DNA from 3 places in the Sphingobium sp. AntQ-1 genome. Region 2 is predicted to be linked to each of the others. Evidence: predicted binding sites of a transcription regulator. Region 2 holds the regulator's gene; each other region holds the start of a gene.
What was found. The regulator LexA, encoded in region 2, represses DNA repair genes until DNA is damaged. The targets are predictions, from matches to a motif close to GTTCCNCNCTTGTTCT.

Region 1: a site for LexA is predicted at 1,618-1,633, ahead of rmuC (DNA recombination protein RmuC). Genes of this name have one in related genera too.
Region 3: a site for LexA is predicted at 1,362-1,377, ahead of uvrA (excinuclease ABC subunit UvrA). Genes of this name have one in related genera too.

What each region holds. Positions count from the first base shown of each region.
Region 1 covers NZ_CP117158.1:1,619,637-1,622,914, reverse strand. Annotated here, with positions in the region: gene rmuC (DNA recombination protein RmuC) at 124-1,602, opposite strand; gene sphantq_RS08055 (GlxA family transcriptional regulator) at 1,731-2,714, opposite strand; gene sphantq_RS08050 (alpha/beta fold hydrolase) at 2,844-3,278, shown strand, end outside.
Region 2 covers NZ_CP117158.1:3,479,484-3,482,761, forward strand. Annotated here, with positions in the region: gene sphantq_RS17445 (ComEC/Rec2 family competence protein) at 1-1,462, shown strand, start outside; gene lexA (transcriptional repressor LexA) at 1,453-2,139, opposite strand; gene sphantq_RS17455 (molybdopterin molybdotransferase MoeA) at 2,209-3,278, opposite strand, start outside.
Region 3 covers NZ_CP117158.1:950,547-953,824, reverse strand. Annotated here, with positions in the region: gene uvrA (excinuclease ABC subunit UvrA) at 1-1,351, opposite strand, end outside; gene sphantq_RS04725 (hypothetical protein) at 1,513-1,716, shown strand; gene sphantq_RS04720 (restriction endonuclease) at 1,761-2,645, shown strand; gene sphantq_RS04715 (phosphotransferase) at 2,728-3,278, shown strand, end outside.

The sequences.
Region 1 (3,278 bases), 1.9 Mb from region 2:
GCAGCGGGCGGCGCGTCAATAATGACTTCCACATGGTTCATCTCCGACCTGCGATCCTGGTTGAGTCGGATCGCTTATGGGAAAGAGACGCAGCAAAACCGGGCTGGTTCCTCTATTTGTTCGTTACGCTGCCGGCAGGACGCGCGCCTCGTCGGTCTGGGCGTCGCGCGCCAGCACGTCGAGCGGCTCCATCGCCTCGATCTCCTTGCCGCCGGTTTCGATGTCGAGATCGCGGAACTTGCGGCCGGTCGAGAGGACGCGGCTTTCGAAGCTGCCGATGAAATTATTATAGTTGGACACGGCGCTGTTGAGGCCGGAGCCGAGGCGCTTCAAATGGGTCGCGGCGACGGCGAGGCGCTCGTACAGTTCCTTGCCGAGTTGGCCGACCTGCTGCGCCTGTTCCTGCATCTTGGCCTGGCGCCAGTGGCCCGCCAAGGTGCGGGCGAGGGGCAGGAAGGTGGCGGGGCCGCAGATGATGACGCGATTCTTGGCCGCGCGTTCCCACAGGTCCATGTCGGCCTCCAGCGCGGCGGTGACGAAATTGTCGCCGGGGACATACATGATGACGAAGTCGGGCGCCTTGTCGAATTGCTCCCAATAGGCCTTGCGCCCCAGCGCGTCGGCATGGGTGCGCATGGCGCGGGCATGGTCGAGCATATGGGCGTCGCGCAACGCGGGATCGACCTGATCGACGGCGTTCAAATAGGCGACCAGCGAGCATTTGACGTCGACCACCATCTGCTGGTCGCCGGGCAGGTTGATGACGAAATCGGGCCGCATTCTGCCGTCCTCGACCGCGACCGACACTTCTTCCTTGAAATCGACGAAGGGGGAGAGGCCGGCGGTTTCGATGAGGTTCTTGAACTGTTGCTCGCCCCAGCGGCCGCGGGTCTTGGGCGCGGCGCGCAGGGCGTTGACCAGCTTGGCGGTTTCCTCACGCACCTGTCCCTGGCCCAGATGGACCTGCTGCACCGCCTCGCGCAGTTCGGCATAGCTGCCGACCCGGTCCTTTTCGACGCGGGCGAGGCCCTCCTCATAGCGTTTGAGCGTGGTTTCGACCGGATTGAGCAGGGTCTTGAGCTGGGCCTCGCTCTTCTCGTTCGCCTGGGCGAAACGCTGGTCGGCGCGGGTCAGGAACTGGGTCTGGGCGGATTCGAGCAACTTGCCGCCGATTTCGCTGAACTGGGCGGAGAGCTGTTCCTTGGCGTCCCGGAGCGCAGCGATCTGCTGCTCGAAGGCCTGTGTGCGGGCCTGTGTATCGGACTTCAATCCGGCCAGTTCGCGCAGCGCGGCTTCGCGTTCGGCCTGGATGGACTCGATACGCTGGGCGGCGGCGGCCTGGATGGATTCGCGCTGTTGGTCGGCGACGACCTGCGCGGTTTCGAGCCGGGCGATGCGGGTTTCGGCCTGGGCGACGCGCTCCTTTTCCACCGCCAGTTCGGCGATGGCGCCGTTGCGCTGGGTGGTGGCGAGGTCGAGCCTGGCGGCGAGATCGGCTTTTTCCGCCGCCAGCGGGGCCATGGACCGGGCGCTGAGCAGCCAGCCGACCGCAAGACCAATCAGCAGGGCGACGAGAATGAAGAGGGCGGCCAGGCTGTTCATGAAATTTCCCTGATAAGAACGAAAAGGGAACTTAACGGGGAGCGGGGAAAGCCGCAAGTCTGAGACAGCGAGTGCGACAATTGAATCGCCATCCGCAAATTTAGATAGTTAGCTAACTATCGAAAAATTCAGGCCGCCTGCGTGCTTGGTGCGGCGAAGCGGGCGCGATAGTCGCCGGGCGACAGGCCAACAAGGCGGTGGAATAATTTGCGGAAGGCGGCGGCGTCTTCATAGCCGACGCTCCAGGCGATCTGGTCGATCGTGCGCTTCGTAAACTCCAGATGTTCGCGCGCCTTTGCGACGCGCAGATGCTGGACATATTCGATCGGCGTCATGGCGGTCGCCGCCTTGAAACGACGCTGGAAGGTGCGTTCCTCCATACCGACCTGCGCCGCCATGTCGCCGACGCTGACGGCTTTGGCTTCCCGCGCGGCGAGCCAGTGCTGGGCCTTCAATATCGGTTCGTCGCCATGGGTCATGCGGGGCATGAAGCGGGCGAAATGCTTCTGTTCGCGCCCCGCGCTGTCGATCAGCAGGAATTTGGCGGTGTCGAGCATCACCGTCGGGCCGAGCAGGCGGTCGACCAGTCGCAGGCCAAGGTCGGTCCAGGCCATCAGGCCGCCCGCGGTGATGATGTCGCCATCGTCGATGACGATGCGGTCGCAATCCAGTTTGACGTCGGGGAAGCGCCCCCGAAATGGGTCGGCGAACCACCAGTGCGTCGTCGCCGGGCGGCCGCTGAGCAGGCCGGTCGCCGCCAGCAGGAACGCGCCGCCGCAGTTGGAGGCAAGGGTGGCGCCCGCGGCGTGGCGATCGAGCAGCCAGCGGGCGTAGGGCGCGGCTTCCTCCGCATCGGGAATGCCCGACAGGCGGCCGGGGACGAGCCAGATGTCGGGCGTGCCGGTGTGGCCTTCATGCGTGTCCTGGCTGCGGGCGCAGCCGCCGTCCACCTGCATCTGCCAATGGCTGACGCGGAGTGGCGGGCCGCCATGTTGCCGTGAAAACTGCCCGGCGATGGCGATCAGGTCGGTCATGCCATGGACCATCGCCTGCTGGCAGTCGCGATAGAGGAGGATGCCGATTTCGGCCCTGGGGGTCTGCGTCGCGTCCATGGGGCAGCCTTTGTCGGAATCGGCCCGCTTAATGTCGGGACCGCCAATCCCGATCCTCCGTCATTGCCTCTAAAACTGCAAGCACAGGGCGAGACAGACGCTCTTCCAGACACAGAAGGGATTTTCATCATGCGCAATTTCGTCACCACCAGGGACGGCACCCGCCTCTTTTACAAGGATTGGGGGCCGCGCGACGGCCAGCCGATCGTCTTTTCCCATGGCTGGCCGCTGAGCGCCGACGCCTGGGACGCGCAGATGGTGTTCTTCGCCAACCATGGCTTTCGCACCATCGCCCATGACCGCCGCAGCCATGGCCGGTCGGATCAGGTGTGGGACAACAACAATATGGACCAATATGCCGACGATCTGGCCGATGTGATCGCGGCGCTGGATTTGCATGACGTGATTCTGGTCGGCCATTCGACCGGCGGCGGCGAAGTCACCCGTTATGTCGGCCGCCATGGCACCAGCCGGGTCGCCAAGCTGGCGCTGATCGGCGCGGTGCCGCCGCTGATGCTGAAGACCGAGGCCAATCCGGGCGGGCTGCCGATCGATGTGTTCGAC
Region 2 (3,278 bases):
TCCCGCCGAAGGAATCGCTGCCGCTCTGGCGACCGGGGACCAGGGCGCGATCCCCGAAGCGGATGCGGAAGCGATGCGGCGCAGCGGGCTGGCGCATCTTCTGTCGATCAGCGGCTTGCATGTGACGGCGCTGATCGGGGCGGTCATTTTCCTGCTGATGCGCGTGATGGCCTTGAGCCAGCGGGCGGCGCTTGGCTGGCCGCTGATGCTGATCGCGGCGGCGGGCGGGGCGCTGGCGGGGATCGGCTATACGCTGCTAACCGGGGCGGAGGTGCCCACGGTGCGATCCTGCGTCGCGGGCTTGCTGGTCTTGGGCGGACTGGCGATGGGTCGGGATGCGGTGACATTGCGACTGGTGGCGACCGGGGCGCTGGTCGTGCTGCTGCTGTGGCCCGAAGCGCTGGTCGGGCCGAGTTTCCAGATGAGTTTCGCGGCGGTGACGGCGCTGGTGGCGCTGGCCGAACATCCGCGCTTTCGCGCCTTTGCCGCCGTCAGGGACGAGGGCGTGATTCGCAAGACGGGTCGCTTGCTGGTCGTCATGCTGGCGACCGGGATCGCCGTCGAACTGGTGCTGATGCCGATCGCGCTGTTCCATTTTCACAAGGCGGGCCTGCTCGGCGCCTTCGCCAATCTGATCGCGATCCCGCTCACCACTTTCGTCGTCATGCCGCTGGAGGCGCTGGCGCTCGTGCTGGATGTCGTAGGGTTGGGCGCGCCGTTCTGGTGGTTGACGCAGCAGGCGCTGAACCTGTTGCTGCTGCTGGCTCATGGCGTGGCGGCGAGTCCTATGGCCACATTGCTCGCGCCGACCATGGGTATGGGGCTGTTCGGCATCACCATCGTCGGACTGCTCTGGTGCCTGTTATGGCGGACGGGATGGCGATGGCTGGGACTTGCGCCGGTGCTGATCGGCGTGGCGGTCACCTTTACCGCCGCGCCGCCCGATATCCTGATTACCGGCGACGGGCGGCATGTCGCCGTGCGGACGGGAAAGGGCATGGCGATATTGCGCGATCGGGCGGGGGATTATGTGCGGGACGTGCTGTCGGAAAGTGCAGGTTATGACGGCGAACTGGCGGCGATCGCGGCGCTGCCGGAGACGCGCTGCTCGCAGGATATGTGCGCCATGAGGATGAAGGATGGCAAGGGCCGCGACTGGCGGCTGCTCTTTACTCGCAGCAATGTGCTGATCGATCGGTCGAGTTTCGCCGGCGATTGCGCGGCGGCGGACATCGTCGTCAGCGATCGGGGCCTGCCGCGCTGGTGCCGACCGCGCTGGATGAAGGTCGACCGCCGGTCGCTCGCGCGTACCGGTGGGCTGTCCATGATCCTGGCGAAGGGCGAAGTTCACACCGTCCATCGGGCGGGCGACGCGCATCCCTGGGTCGCCCGCCAGACCCGCCGGACGTGGAGGGAACAGCCTGAATCATTTAAGGCCCAATCACACAGGCCTCAATTGTAGCGGCGCAGCAGCCCCGCGAGCTTGCCCTGGATGCGGACCTGGCGCGGATCGTATATCTGCGGCTCATAGGCCGGGTTGGCCGGATCGAGCCGGACGCGGCTGCCTTCGCGGCGGAAATATTTCAGCGTCGCTTCCGCCTCGTCGATCAGCGCGACGACGATCTGACCTTCGCGGGCGACGTCGGTGCGCTGGATCAACGCGAAGTCGCCGTCGAGGATGCCGGCTTCCATCATCGAATCGCCCGACACTTCCAGCGCATAATGATCGCCCGCGCCGAGCAGCGCGGCGGGCACGGAGAGCATCGCCTGCCCTTCCATCGCCTCGATCGGCACACCGGCCGCGATCCGGCCGTGCAGCGGGATTTCGATCACGTCATTGGCGGCGGTGGGGATCATCGGCGGCTGGGCGGGCGGCGCGACCTTGGGATTGAGCGCGATCACTGGCGCGGGCGCGCGATGCATCGCATCGGGGAGCTTGAGCACTTCCAGCGCGCGGGCGCGATTGGGCAGGCGACGGATGAAGCCGCGCTCCTCCAGCGCGTTGATGAGGCGGTGAATGCCGGATTTGGACCGCAGGTCCAGCGCATCCTTCATTTCCTCGAAAGAAGGCGACACGCCGCCTTCGTCCAAGCGGGTCTGAATGAAGCTTAGCAATTCCTGCTGCTTGGGCGTCAACATTGCGATCCTCCGTGGAACGTATGAGGAACGCATAGGAAACAGATGAAGGTTAGTCAAGCACCGAACATGTCAGGGCAGCGGCAGAATCAAGACCCGATCGCCGGGAGCCGCCGGCGGCGATCCGGCGGGGCGCAGGATCAGGCAGTCGGCCTTCGCCATGGCGGCGGTGGCCGCGCTGTCCTGTGACGTGACCGACACGATGCCGCCCGGTCCGCGCCAGGCGCGCAGATAATCGTCACGATCGCCGGTGGCGGGCAGCGGTGAGGCGAGCGGCGCGTCGCTTGTCGGTGGCAGCGGATCGCGTGCGCCGCCCAGATGACGGACCAGCGGCAACAGGAACAGCGTGGCCGTGACGAAGGCGGAGACGGGATTGCCCGGCAGGCCCAGGAACAGCGTATCGGCGATTCGCCCCGCCATCAGCGGCTTGCCCGGCCGCATTTTGATCTTCCAAAAATCGAGCGCGCCGCCTGCTTTCACAAAAGCGGGACGGACCAAATCATGGTCGCCGACGGAGGCGCCGCCGGTCGACACGATGATGTCGGCCGTGCGCGCCCGTTCGATCGCGGCCACCATCGCATCGAGGTCGTCCCGCACGATGCCGAGGTCGATGACGTCGCAGGGCAGGGCGGCGAGCAGGGCGGCAAGCATCGGCGCGTTGGAGGAAGGCAGGAAACCCGGCGGCGTCGGGGCGCCGGGCGGCACCAGTTCATTGCCGGTGGACAGCAGCGCGACCGTCGGCCGACCGCCGACCGGCACGACGCCATGGCCACCCAGCACGGCGAGCGCGACCTGAGCCGGGCCGAGGCGACCGCCAGCCTCCAGCAGCAGGGCGTCCTGCGCAAAGTCGGAGGCGGCGGTGCGGACATGACGACCTGCGGGTAGCGGATCGGCGCTGGCGGTCAGCCAGTCGCCGTCGCGGGTCGCATTTTCCTGGATCAATATGGTGTCGGCGCCCGGCGGTAGCGGCGCGCCGGTGAAGATGCGGCTCGCTTCGCCCGGCGCCAGGGCTGCAAGGTCCGCCGCGCCGGCCGCGCTCTCGCTGGTGACGCGCCAGGGGCCGGGTGCTTCGGCGGCGCGCACGGCATAGCCGTCCATCGCCGACAGATCGGCCCAGGGCTGGTCGCGCAGCGCCGCCAGAT
Region 3 (3,278 bases), 1.2 Mb from region 2:
CCTCGCCCGCGATCTTGACGGCCAGCGCTTCGGGTTTCAGGCGGGCGCCGTGGCAGGTTTCGCAGGGCATGGCGGTCTGGTACTTGCTCAGTTCCTCGCGCATCCAGGCGCTTTCGGTCTGGAGCAGGCGACGGTTGAGGTTGCCGATGACGCCCTCGAACGCCTTCTTGACCTCATAGCTCTTCTTGCCGTCGATGAAGCGCAAGGTGACGGGCTTGCCGCCGGTGCCGTGAAGGATGATGAGCTTCACCTCGCCGGGCAGGTCGGTCCAGGGGGTGTCGAGCGAGAAGCCGAATTCCTTGGCGAGGGAGCCGAGCACCTGCATATAATAGGGGCTGGGCGGGTTGGATTTGGCCCAGGGGACGACGGCGCCCTTCTTGATCGAGAGCGCTTCGTTGGGGACCACCAGTTCGGGGTCGAATTCCTGCCGTTCGCCCAGGCCGTCGCAGGCCGGGCAGGCGCCCATGGGCGCGTTGAAGGAGAATAGGCGCGGTTCGATGTCGGGGATGGTGAAGCCGCTGACCGGGCAGGCGAATTTTTCGGAGAAGACGATGCGGTTGGCGGGGATGCCCGCGCCCTTCATCTTCTTGTCGGCGGACTGTACTTCGTTTTCGCGGCCCGGCACGACGCCGTCGGCCAAGTCCACGAAGGCGAGGCCATCGGCGAGTTTGAGGGCCTGCTCAAAACTGTCGGCCAGCCGCGTGCCCATGTCGGGTTCCACGGCCAGGCGATCGACCACGACTTCGATGTCATGCTTGTATTTCTTGTCGAGGGCGGGCGCATCCTCGATCAGCATCATTTCGCCGTCGATGCGGACGCGGGTGTAGCCCGCCTTCTGCCATTCGGCGAGTTCCTTGCGATATTCGCCCTTGCGCCCGCGTACGACCGGGGCGAGCAGGTAGAAGCGGGTGCCTTCGGGCAGGAGGGCGACGCGGTCCACCATCTGCGACACCGTCTGCGCGCTGATGGGGAGGCCGGTCGCGGGGCTGTAGGGGATGCCGACGCGCGCCCAGAGAAGGCGCATATAGTCGTAGATTTCCGTGACCGTGGCGACGGTGGAGCGCGGGTTGCGGCTAGTCGTCTTCTGCTCGATGCTGATCGCGGGGCTGAGGCCCTCGATATGCTCGACATCGGGCTTCTGCATCATCTCCAGAAACTGGCGTGCATAGGCGGAGAGCGATTCCACATAGCGCCGCTGCCCCTCCGCATAGATGGTGTCGAAGGCGAGGCTGGATTTGCCGGAGCCGGACAGGCCGGTGATGACGATGAGGCTGTCGCGGGGCAGGTCTACGTCGACGCCCTTGAGATTATGTTCGCGCGCGCCGCGGACGGAGATGTGGGTGAGGCTCATGGGGCGTGTTGTTCCAGATTTGTTCTAATTGGGCAAGCGCTGGTGCGCCCTTGCGGGCGAAGATAGGGATTGGGCAGCGGCAGGGGAAGGTGGCCGGAAAGGCAAGTTTTGCTTGGCACGGCATGGCGGTCGCAACTAGGGTTGGCAGCAGCGGGGGACCAATGAGCAACAAACTCTATTATGGCAATAATCTGGACGTGGTACGCGCGTATGTGGCCAGTGAAGGCATCGATCTCGTCTGCCCGGACCCTCCGTTCCATTCCCAAGTTCATTATAATATCCTGTTCAAGTCGCCAAGCGGTGGCCAGTCCGACGCGCAGATCAAAGCGTTTGCGGATACCGGCAAGCAGGGGCGTTTGTTATGACCGATCAAACTTCACCTCTTTCCATCCCCCGTCACGAAGATTTCATGCTGCCCATACTTAAGGTGCTGGACAGCCATGGCGGATCGGCGACGAACGAGGAGATAGAGGAAGCGCTGATCGAGATGCTGGGGATGACGCCGCAGCAGATGGACGTGACCTATCCGACCTCCGGCGCGGCAGTGGTGCCCGACCGCATGTCGTGGGCGCGCAGTTACCTTAAATATCCGGGGTTGGTCGATAATCCCAAGCGCGGCATGTGGGTGTTGACCGACGACGGGCGGCAAGCCGTGTCGATGCCAGACGAGAAGGTTCGGCGGATGGTGGCCGATGCCTATAATGTGCATCAAATTGCACTGGCCGCGCGCCGGAAGGCCAAAGAGGCGGCGGCCATGGGCGATGACGCAGCGACGCCGACCCGAAACGAAGAAATCATCCTGCATGATCAGCCAACCGAGGAAGAAGAGGCAGAATGGTCCGATGCGCTGCTGAAAGTGCTTCGCACCATGCCGCCTGACGCGTTCGAACGGCTTACGCAGCGGTTGCTGCGCGAAAGCGGTTTCGTGCGGGTCGAGGTGACGGGCAAGTCGGGCGATGGCGGCATTGACGGGGCGGGCGTGCTGCGCATGAACCTCATCAGTTTTCAGGTGCTGTTCCAGTGCAAGCGCTATGCCGGATCGGTGTCTTCCCCCACTGTACGCGATTTTCGCGGGGCGATGCAGGGGCGGGCGGATAAGGGGTTGATCATCACCACCGGCACTTTCACCACCGATGCGCGCAAGGAGGCTACACGCGACGGCGCGCCGGCCATCGACCTGATCGATGGGGAAGCGCTGTGCCAGTTGCTGAAAGAGCGGGGGCTGGGCGTGCGGGTGCGGCAGGTGATCCATGAGGAAGTCGATATCGTCAGTGACTTTTTTGCGGAAATTTGAAACGCGCAAGGCGGCCTGACGCGTTCCCGTCCACCGCAAACCCACTGGCCAATCCGGCCGCGCTAGGGCAGAGGTTGCGCCCATGAGCCTGCCCGATCCGTCCCATTTCATCGCCGCCGGGCAGAGCGCCGAGGTGTTCCGGCTGGACGGGGGGCGAGTGCTCAAGCTGTTTCATGCGGGTATCGACCCCGGCATTGTCGAGCGCGAATATGCGATGATGCAGGCGATCCAGGCGACTGACTTGCCGGTGGCGCCGGCGCTGGGGTTGAAGGAAGCGGGCGGTCGGCGCGGGATCGTCTATGGCGAGATGGCGGGGGCGGACCTGCTGGTCCATTTGCGCCAGAAACCGTGGCGTTGGCGCTGGGCGCTGGCGCAGATGGCGCGGTTGCAGCAGCATATCCAGGCGCAGCGCTTGCCGATGCTGCGCAGCCGCAAGGCGATATTGGCCGAGGATATCGAGGTGGCGCCAGTGGGCGAGAGGCTGCGCGCCGCCGCGATCGAGCGGCTGGACCAACTGATCGAGGGAGACGCGCTGTCCCATGGCGATCTGCACCCGGCCAATCTGATCGTGACGCCCGACGGACTGGCGGTGATCGACTGGTCGCGGGCGGCGCGCGCCGCAGCGCCGACGGA